DNA from 3 places in the Shewanella aestuarii genome. Region 1 is predicted to be linked to each of the others. Evidence: predicted binding sites of a transcription regulator. Region 1 holds the regulator's gene; each other region holds the start of a gene.
The links. Region 1 encodes LexA, which represses DNA repair genes until DNA is damaged. Its sites were predicted from a motif close to TACTGTATNNNNATACAGTA; they were not measured.

Region 1 (5,842 bases):
TTGACCGCAAAATAAACTGTCCAGTGAGTTGGTGCATCAATACCCATTGCACCAGAAAGCTGATACATGGCAGCGACATCTTCATTATCAATTTGTAGCAAGGTGTAATGACCATCAGGAATCGATAAATCAATGGCTTGCCAATTAAATAAAGATTGATAAAAGACTTTAGCCGCCGCCCAATCAGTAGATGCCAGCTCTGCCCAGCAAGGCTGGCCTTGTTGATAACCTGTCACTTTCATTATTGCCCCTTAACCTGCACAACAAACATAGATGTATGCCAACAAGTAAAGATGCAAAATACCGTAAATGCAAAAAAGCCTTCCGAAGAAGACTTTTTAATCAATCAGATAAAATCAATAAATGATTAGCGATAGACAGGTAGAATATCAGCCATCGCCAGTAAATGGCATATTGCCGTGATCGCTCCAAATAGCACCACCACAAAAATAAGCACATTGCCACCTGGGACTCTAAAACTGTTACTGTTTGGATAAAGTTGACGAGTTTTATAAGCCAATAACGCTGGCACAATTACAGCCCAAATTGTGGCCGCTAATGCGGCAAAACCAATGGCAATTAAAAAGCCATTTGGAAACAACAAGCCCAATAATGTTGGCGGAATAAAAGTAATGGCTGCGGTTTTTAATCGACCGATGCGTGAGTCATCAAAATCGAATAAATCTGCCAAATAATCAAATAAACCTAAAGTGACACCCAAAAATGATGATGCCACCGCTAAATTAGCAAACAAGGTTAGTACTCTAGAGAGATTCTCGCTGGCAATGGACTCTGATAACGCGCCAACTAACACTCCCATGTTACCGCCTTGAGCGATAATATCGGAAAACATGCTGCGTGAAATATTGCCCATTGTCACCACTAGCCAACAAGCATAAATCACTAACGCGACACTGGTTCCAAGCACCAATGCTTTAACAATGGTTGATGCATCTTTACCATAGTATTTAACCAAGCTTGGAACATTGCCATGATAACCAAAACTCGCTAAACCAAATGGCAAAGCCGCAAGCATATAAGGTAAATATCGTGACTCACCATCGGGAGAAAACAGGCTTGTAGGCTCGATCTCCATCAACAAATTGCCGGTTGCTAAAAAGAAGGTGATCACCATGCCACCAAGCATAATCGTGGTAATACGGTCCACCGCCTTAGTACTAATAAGGACTATTAGCGCTAATACAAATGCAAAGGCAAAACCAGCAACACTTTGCGGCAGAGTAATCCCAAAGCCCTGCAAACTATGATTAACAATCGAACCGCCGCCACTGATATATGCATAAGTCAGAATGTACAATACAAAGGCAATCGATAAGCCGTTAACTATCCGCCAAAACTGACCAAGTGTGTCACGGGTTAAGGTGTCAAAACTGGCACCCGGCTCAAAATGTAAATTGGCCTCAAGTAAAAATAAGCCAGACATCAACATGCAAAACCAAATGCCGACTAACATTAACATTGAATAACTAAACCACATGCCTGCCCCCACAACTGGCAGCGAGAACATCCCCGCACCGACAGTGGTACCCGCGATAATCATCGCGCCGCCCAGTAAAGATTTTTTGTTTGAACGGCTTTTGGCCGCATTCATGTGATTGGTCATTAACTTAAATGCTCCGCATTAACGCTGTCTTGAATGGTTTGTTTAACTGAAGAGCGCAATAATCCATTCGCGTGGTCACGTATACGAGCAACATCTTCCACATGCTCCGTACTAGATAAATAACCTAACTCTTTTAATTTAACGCTTAAGGTGTTGTATAACTTTTTATCGTAAAACTCTGGGGCTGTGATGCCATGTAAAGCCCCTAAACGTTGTGCCAACAAGTGGCTATCACGTTCTAAATCCGGTCTATCCAACTCTGGTTTAATGGCTAATAAATTGAAAATAATCGCATAACGCTGCAAGGTTTCACTAACGGTTTCAGCTAACAAGGTCAGCTGATAAATATTATGTTCAACCACAACATAATGGCTATCACCTTTGATAAGGTTAGCTTTGGTCATCAGTTCAAGCACCTGATCAACATAGCCTGGAATATCATCTATCCCCATAAACAATTCGGCTTTAAGTAGCGGATAAAAATCTTCAACCACAGCTAAAATTTGGTTGCGGTTGCATTCTTCATAACGCACTAAACAGCTGGCAATTAAAGAAGGGATAACCATTAAATGAATAATATTGTTTCTATAGTAACTCATCGTAATAGAAGAGCTTTCTTCTATTGAAATAATCTCACCTAATGGATCTTTATCAGAAATAAACTTATTCAATGACAAGCAATGATCAACAATCGATTTGCCATCACCTTCCGCTACAGAGGTGTAACCTGTATAAGGTGCACCTTTAAGCAAGGTTAAATAAAAATCTAACTGGCGTTCAAGTTGTTGACGCTGCAAGGCATTTCGTTCTGATGCAAGCAAGATAAGACTTGCCAAGGTCACTGAACTTGCTGCGGCTGCACCATTGATGTTTGTCATCACTTTGTTAGCCAGTTGATTAACAGCAGGTGTTAACCATGTTGGCTTTTGTTCTGGGTCATTCGCGACTTCTTCACGCCAATCTGGGGCCTGTTGCTTTAAAAAGTTTTGAATATTAATCGGCTCACCAAAATTGACATAACCTTGACCAAAATTACCTAATTTTCGAATTGCGCCAAACACTTGCCAAACAGACTCTTTCTGTTTTTTCTTGCCACTTAATTCTTTATGGTAAGTAGCCACTTCCATAACGTGATCGTAACCTAAGTAAACAGGCACTAAGGTGACAGGGCGTTCAATACCGCGCAGTACACTATTGATAGTCATCGCTAACATACCGGTTTTTGGCGCAAGTAATCGCCCTGTACGAGAGCGCCCACCTTCAGTGAAATATTCGACCGAATAACCTTTAGCGAATAACTGATCTAAATAAGCTCTAAATACGGCGGTGTAAAGTTTATTACCGTTAAAACTACGACGAATAAAAAAGGCTCCGCCACGACGGAACATTGGGCCTGCTGGCCAAAAGTTGAGGTTAATACCCGCAGCAATATGCGGTGGCACCATACCTTGATAATATAAAATGTAAGATAACAGCAGGTAATCCATGTGACTGCGATGACACGGCACATAGACTATTTCGTGGCCATCATGATGTAATTGGCGGATCTGCTCAGCACCTCGAATATTAATTCCGCTATACAACTTGTTCCATAACCAAGTTAAAAAACGTTCTGCAATTCGCACTAAACTATCTGAGTAATCGGCTGCGATTTCATCAAGGTATTCTATGGCCGTTTCACGTGCTTTTTCTTTAGAAATTTTCTTGTTCGCCGCTTCTTCTTCGATAGCTTTGATAATCGATTCTGACTTGAGTAACGACGCGAACATCATTTGGCGATTAGGTAATTGCGGCCCCGTCATCACTTTACGCTGACGTCTGAAGTGAACTCTTGCTACACGTGTCAGCTTGTGGGCAATTTCTTTATCACTGCCGTGTTCATCTGCCATGTAGCGAAGAGACATCGCATTGGAAAACTGCACAAAGTTGTGACGACCTAAAAAGAGTATCATCAGCCATTTGCGTAACCAGGTTGGATTTTCACGCTCCAACACTGCTGCTTTCATCGTGTCATCTTCTTTACCTGGTGTGCGCCCCCAATAAAGGCTAACAGGCACAAGCTGGATATCTAAATCTGGCTGCTGGCGGTGAAGAGCAAGTAAACTAGTGAAACAATCAATAAATTTCTCACCACTTAAACGCTTACCAATAATAGGCTTTCGACCTTCTAAGCACACGACTCGCGGCACTTTTAGCCCATCTAGTTGCAATGGTTCATATGGACTAGGCAGCCCTAAATCATCCGTAATTTCACTCAATGCAGCCGAATCACTAATTGATTCCGTTTTCATAACGTAAACAATGGGTTTTTCGGGATCAATGTTCAAATCAGCAAAGGGATCGTGTGGCACAACAATGGTATGCACCATCTTCTTTTGGATCCATCGCAACAGTCTAAGCATAATTGAGTCTGGTTTTGACATAATAATCTTCGCAATAAAAGCTACTTTAATTGGCCGCATAGGATACCAGAAGCGCATAACCCGCACTACCGGAAGATTTTTTACTCTGTATACAGTAATTTTCACCGGATATACAATATGTTTCTAATACTAGCCCCCTCACAACACCAAAATCGCAACATTACTAACACATTGATACAAAACCATAAAACAAAAAATATTACATAAGCACGAAAAAATAGCTGGTGAATACTTGCGCAAACAACAACACTGTATATAATGACAGTTACTGTATAGAAAGACAGGAAACAACATGAGACCTTTAACACCACGCCAAGCTGAAATTTTAGAGCTTATTAAAACCAATATCTCTGAAACAGGTATGCCACCTACACGGGCTGAAATTGCCACACGTTTAGGTTTTAAGAGTGCTAACGCAGCTGAAGAGCATCTTAAAGCGCTGGCTAAAAAAGGGTGTATTGAAATCATGCCTGGCACTTCTCGAGGCATTCGATTACCTCAAGAAGATGACACCGAAACAGGTTTACCACTCATTGGCCAAGTCGCCGCTGGTGAACCTATCCTGGCGCAAGAACATGTTGAGCAATATTACCAAGTCGATCCAAGTATGTTTAAACCTGCTGCCGATTTCCTACTGAGGGTGCGCGGCGACAGCATGAAAGACATTGGTATTTTAGAGGGCGACTTACTTGCTGTGCATAAGATGCAGCAAGCAAGAAATGGCCAAGTTGTGGTTGCACGAGTAGAAGATGACGTTACAGTCAAGCGCTTCGAAAAAAAGGGCAATGTGGTCTATCTGCACCCCGAAAATGAAGCCTATTCGCCAATTAAAGTTGATTTAAGTTACCAAAGCCTCACTATTGAAGGGCTTGCTGTTGGTGTTATTCGTAATGGAGCTTGGTTATGAACAAACTAATGGGAACGGCCCCTAAACACCCTGGATTATGGGTCGATATGCCAAAAGCAGATATAAGCCTAGGACAACCTATCACTACCCTTCAAACCAGCAACCATGGCATAACTGAGCTAGCTCATTATGCAAGTCAACTGGCGCAACTTAGCCAACAGGGTCAATGGATAGTGTTAATTAATCCAGCCAATATTAGCTATAAGCAAATGCTAGCCAGTGCTGGGGTTAGAATGGACAGAGTCTTGCTGGTGCATACCAAAGATGAAGTTGAGACTTTATGGGCGATGGAAAAAGCGTTAACCAGTGGAACCTCCAGCGCTGTTATCACTTGGACTCATTCGTTGGATGCTCGTGACAGCCGCAGGCTTGAATTGGTGGCCAAAAGTGCTCGCGCATTAGGTGTTGTGATTGAAGATGTGTCAGCCTCGCTAACGACACAAATTCCATCAAATAACGCACTGCCAAATACAACTGCGAGCCTAAATTCAATTAATTTAACCTCTTTTCATTAATTTAAAATTAAGTAAATCCTAAGCCCTGACCGATGTTCAGGGCTTTTTTGTACATTTTTTCAGCTAATTAGGCGTAAAAGTGATCTTGATCAATATCGGTTCTACAAGTAATGTAATTAACAAGGTTGAAACAAATTCAATCTAACTAAAACGCAATGGTGTGGCAGTAACTTCCAGACCAATAAAAGCGTCAAAACAGAATTGATAAGTTCAGTTGTAGGTACCAGCGTGGTGCACGTCGTAAATTAAATCAGTAAGCCTTAAACGCTTACAACCACCAATGTACTTTGAAGTCATCAAGCTTTTTTGGGAACCGAAGAGTTTGCATAGAGCAGAGACTTACTGTGTGACTCTTCTTTGTAGTTGCTATTCG
Region 2 (5,842 bases), 1.5 Mb from region 1:
CGCTTTGATAAGATTTCAACAATCTCATCCCATTTTTTTCCCGTTAACTTAAGGTTTAACGCATCATACTTAACGCGCTGGCGCCATAGTTCGTTAACTTCAGCTTCATCTTTTGGCCACGCCGCATCCTTACGATCAAACTCATAAGCATCACCTGCAAGAGTAAAGTCAAATTCGTTTTCAAGTAAAGTTAGGGCATAAGCAAAACGCTGGTAACGACGGGTTTGTACTAAATCAAACATTTTATATGCAGGTGAGATATCGCCTGATTTAACCATGTCATCAAATTGATGTTGATACTGATTAAAGTTATCTATATCGGCTTGAGTAAGCACATTACGGCGGAAATCCAGCTGTTCTAAGAAACGGGCATATATTTGTTCTGAAAACGCATCATCTAAATCGAACCGATGATAATGCGCTCGAGTAAATAAATTGGTTACACGTTTGCTGGCAACCTGATGTTGCGGTTCTTGGGCTAGCTTGGGTAACTCGCTGATTTGAATAGTTGGTGAAATTGCCCATGCCGAAAATCCGACAAATAAACTGGCAATTGACGCAGCCAAGGTAAGTTTTCGCATCAACAAGTTACTCCTTAAATTTATAATAGTATGTGATCTACACGTACTTTGATCGTCAAGCCAGTATCTAACTGAACATGCACATCATCTTTCTTGATGTCGGTGATAGTGCCAGCAACTGGAGATGCACCAAGCTTAACATTAACACGTTGATTAGTAGAAAGTTCTTCCATTTTAGCTTGAACTAAATTCACAACAGGAGCAACCGTTTTTACTGGACGGTCTTTTTTGACTGCTGGGCGTTTAGCCGGTGCTTTTTTAGCAGGCTTTTTAGCGACCACTTTAGGCGCTTGAGCAAGACGCTTTGCTTTTGCTTTTTCTTGGCTTTCTTTTAAGGTTGCTTGAGCATGATCGACATGTTCTTGCTCTAACTCACCGCAATCGTTGCCATCTAAGTCAACACGTTGAACACCTGCTTTAACACCTTTTAAATAGCGCCAGCTACTTGTGTATCGACGTAACGCAACACGTAATTGTGTTTTACTTACTCTAGAATCATCAGCTAACCGTTCAGCCAAGTCTTGAAATAAACCAATTTTTAAAGGCTTAGTTTCGCCCTCAGCAATAAAACATGCTGGAAAGGTTTCGTATAAAAACGCTAAAATTGCGTTGGTGTCGGTCAACTTGTCTGTTGATTCCATTTTTACTTCCACGTTAAATAAAGGGACTTTTCAGCTTTATTGCTTGAAGTCGTTCATCATTTGCTAAGCTTTAACACTTAACCTACAAATTAGCACTAACAGTTGCAGAGCTAAAGGTCTAGACACAAACCTTAACAAAATAACTGGTGCCATCACTAGTATAAAATATTGCCAACTCACAATGAAATGTAATTTAGCTCTAGCTGCCTATTATAAAGCTCATGGCAGCGATTGCGACAATCATTTAGTCATAATTGATGGCTATTTAACCAAATAAGCATGTTTCAAACTGTTTAACGAGTAATTCAATCCCAAGTTGATCTTGTTCATCGAATCTATCGAGTAACGGACTATCAATATCAAGCACCGCGATGACCTTACCATTTTGATGGACAGGCACAACTATTTCAGAGTTGCTGGCAGAATCACAAGCGATATGCCCTTCAAACTGGTGTACGTCGGCCACTCTTTGTGTGGTATTAGTTGCAGCAGCAGTGCCACATACCCCTTTACCCATTGCAATTCTGGTGCAAGCGACTTTGCCTTGAAAAGGACCTAAAACTAATTGGTCATTTTTGACTATATAAAAACCTGCCCAATTTAAATCATCAAGGTTATCATTGATTAAGGCAGAGAAATTAGCCATTGCAGCAATTAAATCATCTTCACCAGATATCAAGGCTTCAACTTGACGCACTAAAGTTTGGTAGAACTCGGTTTTCATTTTTATTCCTTTAACACAACAATTTGGCTCAACTTATCATTCGATTTTAGAAGTTGAGAAAATAAAGTTAATCTTGTTTAGTGGCTTTCTTTTTGGGTTTAGGGTCTGCAGGAGCTTTAACGGTTGTGCCACCTTTTAGCAAGTTAGTTAGCTCATCTTTTTTGCTTGCAAGATAGAAAGCAAGTTTTTCACTGGTTGATTCGTCAAGTTCAACATCTGAGTCCATTAAAAAAGGCACGAGGTTATCAATGATATCTAGCATTTTGTCGTAAGCATCGGCTTCTTTTTTGGATGTAAAAGTCATCTTTTCAACCCCTTCTCTTACCACGACAAATTGGGTAATTACTGCCATGAATTCATCTCCACTGTTTTTATATACAGTGCAAAGGTTGACATATTTTTAGTCAATTAAGCAAGAGAATAACGACAAAAACATTCATTTAGTTAATATTTTACGTTAGAGGGCTAATCTAATTTGTAAATATAAGTATAATGAATACCTCAATTTGAGACTATTCATCCTAACAAGATAATAATAATGTCTGAGCAAAAGTCATATAACGCTATAATGCTATGTCGGTCGTGTGATTTGGTAACTCGCAAACGAGCGTTACCTTCTAACGTTCGTGCACTTTGTCCGCGATGCCACACAGCCCTCTACGACACACCCTATTGCTCTGTTAATGGCATGCTTGCCTTGTGTATTGCAGCATTAATCATTTTTATTCCAGCCAATTTATTACCTGTACTTGAAATCCATTTTCTGGGCAGCATAAGAACTACCACGGTTGTAGGGGCTGCAATAGCAGTATGGGAACTGGGTTATTGGGTTGTTGGAGTGGCTGTTTTAGTGGCTGCGGTTATTGCCCCGCCTTACTAATAATGTCGGTTTTATTTCAAATTATTATTTTAAAACTCAAGTTAACATCAGCCTTTTGGCAACAAGTTTATCGTAGTTTACTCAAAAACCATGGCTTAATTTCACAAATGACCATGTTAGAGATCTATGTGATCAGCTTCCTGGTTTCCGCCTTCCAACTTTCTGATTTTGCTGATGTATATTTTAGTATGGGGTCATTGAGTTTTACCTTCTTATTTTTGGTTATTTTATTTTTACAGCGAGAATACAATTTAGAGCACATGTGGAGTTTTATTGATGACCGAAAATAAACCGTCTATTGCTCAACCGTTAGAAGAGATTACTCAAACTGCACCTTTAGGCTTTAAAATGGGCATTTGTTTATGCTCAGTGTGCCGAAAAATTAATCATCTCAGCTCAGATAACTGTATACGTTGTGGGACTAAACTCACTGCCAGACACTATGCCAGTGTTCAACAAAGTTGGGCGTTATTAGTTACAGCAACTATTTTACTCGTTTTAGCCAACATCTACCCCATCACCATCTTAACGAATAGGGGTGTTGTTACCAATGACACCATTTTTAGTGGCATTGCACATCTAATTCATACCGGCATGATCCCAATTGCGATTATTGTATTTACCGCCAGTATATTGGTACCTTGGTTAAAAATTATTGGTCTAGCTATCTACTTAACCGCTATCAGTTTTAGAATACCAATATCAAAAAGAAAAATGATGGTAGGCTTTCATATTATCGAGTGGATTGGGCGTTGGTCTATGCTAGATTTATTTGTCATCTCTATCACGGTTGCGTTAGTCAATATGGGGCAGTTGTTAGATGCAAAACCAGCCCCTGCTGCAACCGCCTTCGCTTTGGTTATCTTGTTAACTCAACTTGCTGCAAAAGTTTTAGATACGCGCTTACTTTGGGACCGTTTGGAAACACATAATGACACAAATTGAATCGCCAAAAATTGTTAAAAAGAAGCTTTTTTCACCCATTTGGTTACTGCCAATTGTGGCACTGATTCTTGGAGCTTGGCTTGGGCTAAAAAGCTATAAAGAAGCAGGTATTGAAATTAGCATTCACTTTCCTAGTGCTGCGGGTATTGATATTGGTAAAACCTTAGTCAAATACCAAGGTTTAACCGTTGGCAAAGTCACTGATGTAAGTATTGATAAAGATTTAGATGGTGTCGATGTTAAGGTCACCATGGATTACCGTGCAGATCGGTTTTTAAACCAAGAAACCCAGTTTTGGTTAGTTAAACCTAAAGCCAGCATCACAGGGGTTGAAGGACTTGAAACCTTATTTTCTGGTAACTATATTGCCATCCAACCAGGTGAAGGAAAATCGACCACAAATTTTGAAGCACAGCGTGAAGCTCCTGCCATTACACCAGGTAGTCAGGGGATTATTATAGAGCTCAACTCGGCAAAACTTGGCTCAATTGACGTAGGCTCGACCGTATTTTATCGACAAATACCAGTTGGGAGCATAGTAAGCTATCGTTTATCAGGCAGTAAAAAAGTCATTATTAGTGCTTTCATTCAAGAACAATATGCCCATTTAGTTCATAAAGATTCACGTTTTTGGAATGTCTCCGGCTTCAAAATTGACGCGTCATTGGCGGGAATTAAAGTGAATACTGAGAGCTTAGCGTCCATATTAGCCGGCGGAGTTGCTTTTGATACTGGCAGTAAAATGGAAAAAGCCGTTAATGGCGATACTTTTAACTTGTTTGCCGATGAAGAAAGCGCATTAGGTGGATTTCAATTTAATTTACATTTAGCTAATGCTGAAGATATTAGCGAAAACGCCAACATTGTCTATCGCGGTATTAATGTAGGTCACATACAACAAATATCACTGACCAACGATGGAGTATCTTTAGTTGCCAACATCGATCATCAATATAAAACGCTAATCACTGCAGACAGTCGTTTTTGGATAGCCGGTGCAGATATTTCCTTGGCAGGTGTAAAAAACTTATCGCGCTTAGTGACGGGGAATGTCATCAATCTCTTACCTGGTACTTCAGAGCACCCTCTTCCAGACAGTTTTGAATTAACCACTAAGGAGCCTGATTTATTAAGCAAACAAAAGTTAACCATTACTTTAACAACAGACACACATACCGGCATGAGCCTCGGTGCAGATGTGCGTTATAAGCAACTGCCAATTGGTAAAATTGTTGCAACCCAACTTAGTGAAGATTTTTCTGCTGTTGAATATCAAGCTCAAATTTTCCCTGAGTTTATCCCTTTAATTACCAAAGGCAGTTACTTCATTGCCGAGCAGGCAGTAAAACTAGATGCATCGCTTGAGGGGGTAACCTTTGAAACACGCGATTTATCAACCCTTATGCAAGGCGCAGTGACACTCGTACCAAGTAGAACAAAATCTTTAACAAAACAAGGTGATAAGTTCAAGCTTTATGACAGTATGGCCAGCGCACAAAAACAATTTAATGACCTTCAAAAGTTAAACTTTGTGCTAACAAGTCACGATGGAGCAGGTTTATCTGCCGGCTCACCTGTGTACTATAAAAAAATGGCTATTGGCGAAATCACTAACGTCGAATGGCAACCCAGCCAAGATAACTTTGCTTTATATGTGGCATTAGATAAACAATTTAGCCAATTACTAAAAGAAAACACGGTATTTTGGCGCAATGATGCAGTGAGTGTAAATGCCAGTCTGGCCGGAATAGAAGTTAATATGGCGCCTTTAGTTGGCGTGATTAAAGGCAGTATCTCACTAGGATTTCTTGAGGAGGCTTTAATTAATAAGGCTGAGCCAACAAATGCCCTTATGGCATCATCACAGCTTTATGACACACAACACCTTGCATTGACTCAAGCAAAGGCGATCACATTAACTCTTCCAGCTAACGCTAAAATATCGCCCAAAACAGCTATTCGCTATCAAGGTCATCAGGTAGGAGAAATTCAACAAGTTAAACTCAACCAAGATCTATCCTCACAACTTGCAAAGGCTTATCTCTATGGTGAATATGCTACGCACTTTAGC
Region 3 (5,842 bases), 1.3 Mb from region 1:
AACTTCGATCCAATGGGTGTGCACACAGGTGACTCAATTACTGTTGCCCCAGCGCAAACCTTAACCGACAAAGAATACCAGTTAATGCGTAATGCTTCTTTAGCAGTATTGCGTGAAATTGGTGTTGAAACCGGTGGTTCAAACGTTCAGTTTGGTATTTGTCCAAACACTGGCCGTATGGTCATCATCGAGATGAACCCGCGTGTATCACGTTCATCTGCTTTAGCTTCAAAAGCAACCGGTTTCCCGATTGCTAAAATTGCAGCCAAATTGGCAGTGGGCTTCACGCTTGATGAGTTAAGCAACGACATTACCGGTGGTAAAACGCCAGCATCATTCGAACCGGCTATCGACTATGTCGTGACTAAGGTTCCGCGCTTTAATTTTGAAAAATTTGCCGGTTCAAATGACCGTCTAACCACACAAATGAAATCTGTCGGTGAAGTTATGGCTATTGGCCGTACTTTCCAAGAGTCATTACAAAAAGCATTACGTGGTTTAGAAGTGGGCCGCAACGGTTTTGATCCGATTGTAGATTTACAATCTTCAGAAGCCATGCAAATTATTCGTCACGAATTAAAAGAGCCTGGCTGTGACCGTATTTGGTACATCGCTGATGCGTTCCGTGCAGGTTTATCTCGCGACGAAATTTTCAAGCTGACGAATATTGACCATTGGTTCTTAATTCAAATTGAAGACCTCATTGCTAACGAAGCTAAAGTGGCTGAAGTCGGTTTGTCAGGTTTAAATTATGAGTTCTTACGTCAGTTAAAGCGCAAAGGTTTCTCTGATGCACGCTTAGCGGATGTGTTAGGTGCCAGTGAAAGTGAAGTGCGTAAGTTGCGTCACCGTCATGAAATCTTCCCTGTTTATAAGCGTGTGGATACCTGTGCGGCTGAATTTTCAACCGACACGGCTTACATGTACTCAACTTATGAAGAAGAGTGTGAAGCTAACCCATCTGACCGCGACAAAATCATGGTGTTAGGTGGCGGCCCTAACCGAATTGGTCAAGGTATCGAGTTTGATTACTGTTGTGTTCATGCTGCATTAGCACTGCGTGAAGACGGTTTTGAGACCATTATGGTTAACTGTAACCCTGAAACCGTATCAACAGACTACGACACTTCAGATCGCTTGTACTTTGAGTCAGTGACGCTAGAAGATGTGCTTGAAATCGTGCGTATTGAGAAGCCAAAAGGCGTTATCGTGCAATACGGAGGTCAAACACCACTAAAATTAGCCCGTGACTTAGAAGCTGCTGGAGTACCTATTATTGGTACTAGCCCAGACGCGATTGACCGTGCTGAAGACCGTGAGCGTTTCCAACAAGCGATTCAACGTTTAGGCATGAAGCAGCCTGAGAACGCGACGGTGACAACCGTTGAAAGTGCAGTGATTGAAGCTGAAAAAATTGGTTATCCATTAGTGGTTCGTCCATCTTATGTACTGGGTGGTCGTGCTATGGAAATCGTTTACGACAAGCAAGATTTGCTACGTTACTTTAACGAAGCCGTTAGTGTGTCTAACTCATCGCCTGTATTACTCGATCACTTCTTAGACGATGCCATAGAAGTTGATATTGATGCCGTTTGTGATGGTGAAACCGTGGTTGTTGGCGCAATTATGGAACATATTGAGCAAGCCGGTGTTCACTCTGGTGACTCAGCGTGTTCATTACCGCCATACAGCTTAAGTGCAGACATTCAAGCGCAAATGCGTGAGCAAGTGTCTAAACTGGCTTTTGAATTAGGCGTAGTTGGCTTAATGAACGTGCAGTTTGCAGTGAAAGATAACGAAATCTATATGATTGAAGTTAACCCTCGTGCAGCACGTACCGTACCGTTTGTGTCTAAAGCCACAGGTGTACCTTTAGCGAAAATTGCAGCTCGAGTGATGGCAGGTCAAAGCTTGAAATCACAAAACTTCACAGAAGAAGTGATTCCACCTTTTTACTCAGTTAAAGAAGTGGTACTGCCATTCAACAAGTTCCCAGGAGTTGATCCACTATTAGGGCCAGAAATGCGCTCAACTGGTGAAGTCATGGGTGTAGGTGATACCTTTGCTGAAGCCTATGCTAAAGCACAGTTAGGTGCCACAGCTGAAGTACCTAAGTCTGGTCGTGCATTATTGTCTGTACGTAACAGTGATAAGAAGCGCGTTGCCTCGTTGGCTGCAAAGCTAATTGAGCTAGGCTATGAAATTGATGCGACACACGGTACGGCGGTTATTCTTGGTGAAGCGGGAATTAACCCTCGATTAGTTAACAAAGTACATGAGGGTCGTCCTCATATTCTTGACCGTATCAAGAATGATGAATATACCTACATTGTTAACACCACTGAAGGTCGTCAAGCAATTGAAGACTCGCGTCAAATTCGCCGTGGTGCACTACGTTATAAAGTGAATTACACCACGACATTGAATGCAGCGTTTGCTACTTGCTTAGCACATTCTGCTGATGACCGTGGCAATGTGACTTCAGTTCAAGAGTTACATCAGCGCGTTAAAGGCTAATAAGCCAATAAATAAACGTCATATCAATTGTAAAGAGCCTTCATTTTGAAGGCTTTTTTTATCGCTAAAATAAGCTATTTAACCTGAGATCGGTTTAAGCCATCGCCATCAACCCTGACTTTTCTGTAGGTGTGATGTTCAATGATGGCTTTTCTGGTTTTAGGCAATATGCGATTAATCCACCTAGCAAGTTCAACATGAATCCATGTAAACTCCTGTGTCTTGAATGCTCTATCTGAGAAATATTCTTCAGTTGGTCGTTGATGGTTTCAATGATGAACCGTTTAGACAGCATTGCTCTGTCCCAAGCCGCTAATATCTTCGCCTTCATGTTCTTTCGTTGAGTTGTTATAAGAGTGATCCCGTTTTCTTTCAAATCTTCAGTCAGCGCCTTACTGATATAACCTTTATCGGCGTAAAGCTTATCGAGTAGCCCTTTTGACAGTTCCCGAACGGGCTTTCTGTCATCCGTATTAGCAGGAGTAAGCTTAGCTGCCACAATATCGCCAAGATGATTGGTAATAATGTGCAGCTTAAATCCATAAAACCAGCCCATTGTTCCTTTGCCTCTTGCAGCCGTTCCTTTGAATACCTTGTGTCTCGGGATGCGTAAGTTATGGCAGACTTTAATGCTTGTAGAGTCAATAAACTCAATACCTGTAGGCACTCCTTTAACATGGGTAAAGAAAGCACTTAGTGGTATAAGCATCGATGGCATCACTTCAATAAATCGGGTGTAACTGAGAAGTTTAGGGAAATCATTTTTGTAATAACGACAGATAATTCCCAGATAAAAGTTTTTAAAATCACGCTGATGAGACATATGAAAAGCGACAATGATTGTCATAATTTCGCTTTCAGACATTCGTCCTTTACGATTACGCTTTCGCTCGCCACTTTCAAGTTGAAGTTGCTGCCACTGAGGTAGAAAAGCCTTACAAAAATCATCGACATGACAAAATAAATCTACTAGTTTACTCATAGCTGGTTCCTTTGTGGTCAATCCTTCTTGGTCGAAAGATCTGATCATGGAACCAGCTTTTAGTTCCCTTCTATTTTTATCCCGAATTCAGGTTATTTAAGTTACAAATCTAAGTTGTAATGATAATAGTTATCAGTTGTATGTTTATGAATTTAAAGGAAAATTTGCAATCGCATTCTAGCTGTACTATCCTAGCTTAAATTGATCCAGATCAAGTTTTGCCATTAAGGACATTATTATGAAAGGTCACCCAAAAGTTATCAGCCAACTTAATCGTGTATTAACATTCGAGCTGACCGCCATTAACCAATATTTTCTTCATGCACGCATGTTTAAGCATTGGGGCTTAGAAAAGCTGAACGAGAAAGAATACAAGAAATCGATCCAAGACATGAAACACGCTGATAAGTTAATTGAGCGAGTTTTGTTCCTTGAAGGTTTACCTAATTTGCAACAACTTGATAAATTGCGTATCGGTGAAGAAGCCGAAGAAATGTTGAACTGCGATAAAGATGCGGTTACTGAACAAATTGCAGTATTACGTGATGTGATTAAGTTATGTGAAACCGAGCAAGATTATGTCAGTCGTGATTTGCTTGAAGATCTGCTCGAAGATGAAGAAGAGCATTTAGATTGGATTGAGTCTCAACAAGAGTTGATTACTCAAACCGGCATTCAAAACTATCTTCAATCTCAAATTAAAGACTAACTAAAAGGACTCGATTATGAAAGGCAATCAAGAAGTTATAGACGCTTTAAATAGCTTATTAACCGGTGAATTATCAGCAATGGATCAATACTTTGTGCATGCACACATGTATGAAGATTGGGGATTTGACGAGCTATACACCCGCATTTTACATGAATCAGATGATGAAAAAGCGCATGCCGCTAAGTTAGTACAACGTATTCTATTTTTAGAAGGCACACCTGATGTTGCCAGTCGTGAAGCATTGAATATAGGTAAAGATGTCAAAGAAATGCTTGAAAACGACTTACAGTATGAGTACAAGGTCGCGGATGATTTACGTAAAGTGATTAAGTTATGTGAAGAAAAGGGCGATTATCAAACACGTGAAATTTTAGAAGTGTTACTAGATGATACCGAGTCTGATCACATGTACTGGTTAGAAAAACAATTACGTTTAATTGAACGTGTTGGTTTGCAAAACTATCTACAAACAAAAATGTAAGTTAGCATTTACTCAGAAAAAAGCCCAAGCTCAAACAGCTTGGGCTTTTTGATTTTATATCCAAATGGTTACGGCTTTTCACCCATTCCAATATTATGCTCTGCTATATCTTTTTATAGGCGGCAATAAAATTGTTATTGAATTAAGTGACTCGTCAATTGAATACTGTTTTTATACACAGTAACATTGGGTTTGTTACTTATTGAATTGATATTGGCATGCGAAAAATTATTCACATTGATATGGATTGCTACTTTGCCGCCGTTGAAATGCGTGATTTTCCTGAGCTACGCGATAAACCAGTGGCGGTTGGCGGCAGCTCAGATCGCCGAGGGGTGATTAGCACCTGCAATTATGCTGCGCGTAAATTTGGTGTGCGGTCTGCAATGTCGAGTTATCAAGCATTAAAGTTATGTCCTGATTTAGTGTTAGTGCGCGGTCGAATGCAGGTTTACAAAGAGGTGTCACAGCAAATTAGGCAGATATTTCAGCGTTACAGTGATCTTATTGAGCCGTTATCGTTAGATGAAGCATTTTTAGATGTGACTGATTGTGTGCTGTACCACGGTAGTGCTACGTTAATTGCCAAAGCCATCCGTGCAGACATTGAAGCTGAGACCGGCTTAACGGCTTCAGCGGGCGTCGCGCCAATTAAGTTTCTCGCCAAAATTGCGTCTGATTTAAATAAACCTAATGGTCAATATGTGATACCCCCAGAAAACATTCCTGAGTTTATTAAAACCCTACCGCTGAGAAAAATTCCTGGTGTGGGCAAGGTTACTGCGCAAAAGCTTTCCGATTTAGGGCTGGAAACTTGTGCCGATGTGCAAGATTATCCTCAGCATAAATTACTCGATAAATTTGGTAAATTTGGTGCAGTATTGATCGAGCGTGCAAACGGGATTGACCCTCGCGCGATCAGTAATAATCGGCTTAGAAAATCAGTGGGAGTTGAAACCACCTTAGCCCAAGATATTTTTACGCTAGCGCAATGCCACCAAGTGTTACCGCAATTAATTCAAGAGCTAGACGCTCGAGTCAGTCGTAGTGCCAAAGACAGACAGATCAATAAACAGGTGGTAAAGATAAAGTTTCATGACTTTAAACAAACTACCATTGAGCAGCGCAGTGATGGGATATCAGTAAACTT

Region 2: HBH39_RS08020 (YebG family protein) is a predicted target of LexA. The motif match lies at 2,310-2,329, and genes of this name have one in related genera.
Region 3: dinB (DNA polymerase IV) is a predicted target of LexA. The motif match lies at 4,856-4,875, and genes of this name have one in related genera.

The regions. Positions count from the first base shown of each region.
Region 1 covers NZ_CP050313.1:211,671-217,512, reverse strand. Annotated here, with positions in the region: gene HBH39_RS01105 (VOC family protein) at 1-242, opposite strand, end outside; gene mtr (tryptophan permease) at 368-1,624, opposite strand; gene plsB (glycerol-3-phosphate 1-O-acyltransferase PlsB) at 1,624-4,047, opposite strand; gene lexA (transcriptional repressor LexA) at 4,340-4,954, shown strand; gene HBH39_RS01085 (cell division inhibitor SulA) at 4,951-5,469, shown strand.
Region 2 covers NZ_CP050313.1:1,744,968-1,750,809, reverse strand. Annotated here, with positions in the region: gene prc (carboxy terminal-processing peptidase) at 1-581, opposite strand, end outside; gene proQ (RNA chaperone ProQ) at 602-1,222, opposite strand; gene HBH39_RS08025 (GAF domain-containing protein) at 1,488-1,946, opposite strand; gene HBH39_RS08020 (YebG family protein) at 2,014-2,298, opposite strand; partial or broken gene HBH39_RS08015 (paraquat-inducible protein A) at 2,485-3,116, shown strand; gene HBH39_RS08010 (paraquat-inducible protein A) at 3,175-3,771, shown strand; gene HBH39_RS08005 (MlaD family protein) at 3,758-5,842, shown strand, end outside.
Region 3 covers NZ_CP050313.1:2,987,369-2,993,210, reverse strand. Annotated here, with positions in the region: gene carB (carbamoyl-phosphate synthase large subunit) at 1-2,517, shown strand, start outside; gene HBH39_RS13145 (IS982 family transposase) at 2,612-3,499, opposite strand; gene bfr (bacterioferritin) at 3,738-4,208, shown strand; gene bfr (bacterioferritin) at 4,225-4,692, shown strand; gene dinB (DNA polymerase IV) at 4,911-5,842, shown strand, end outside.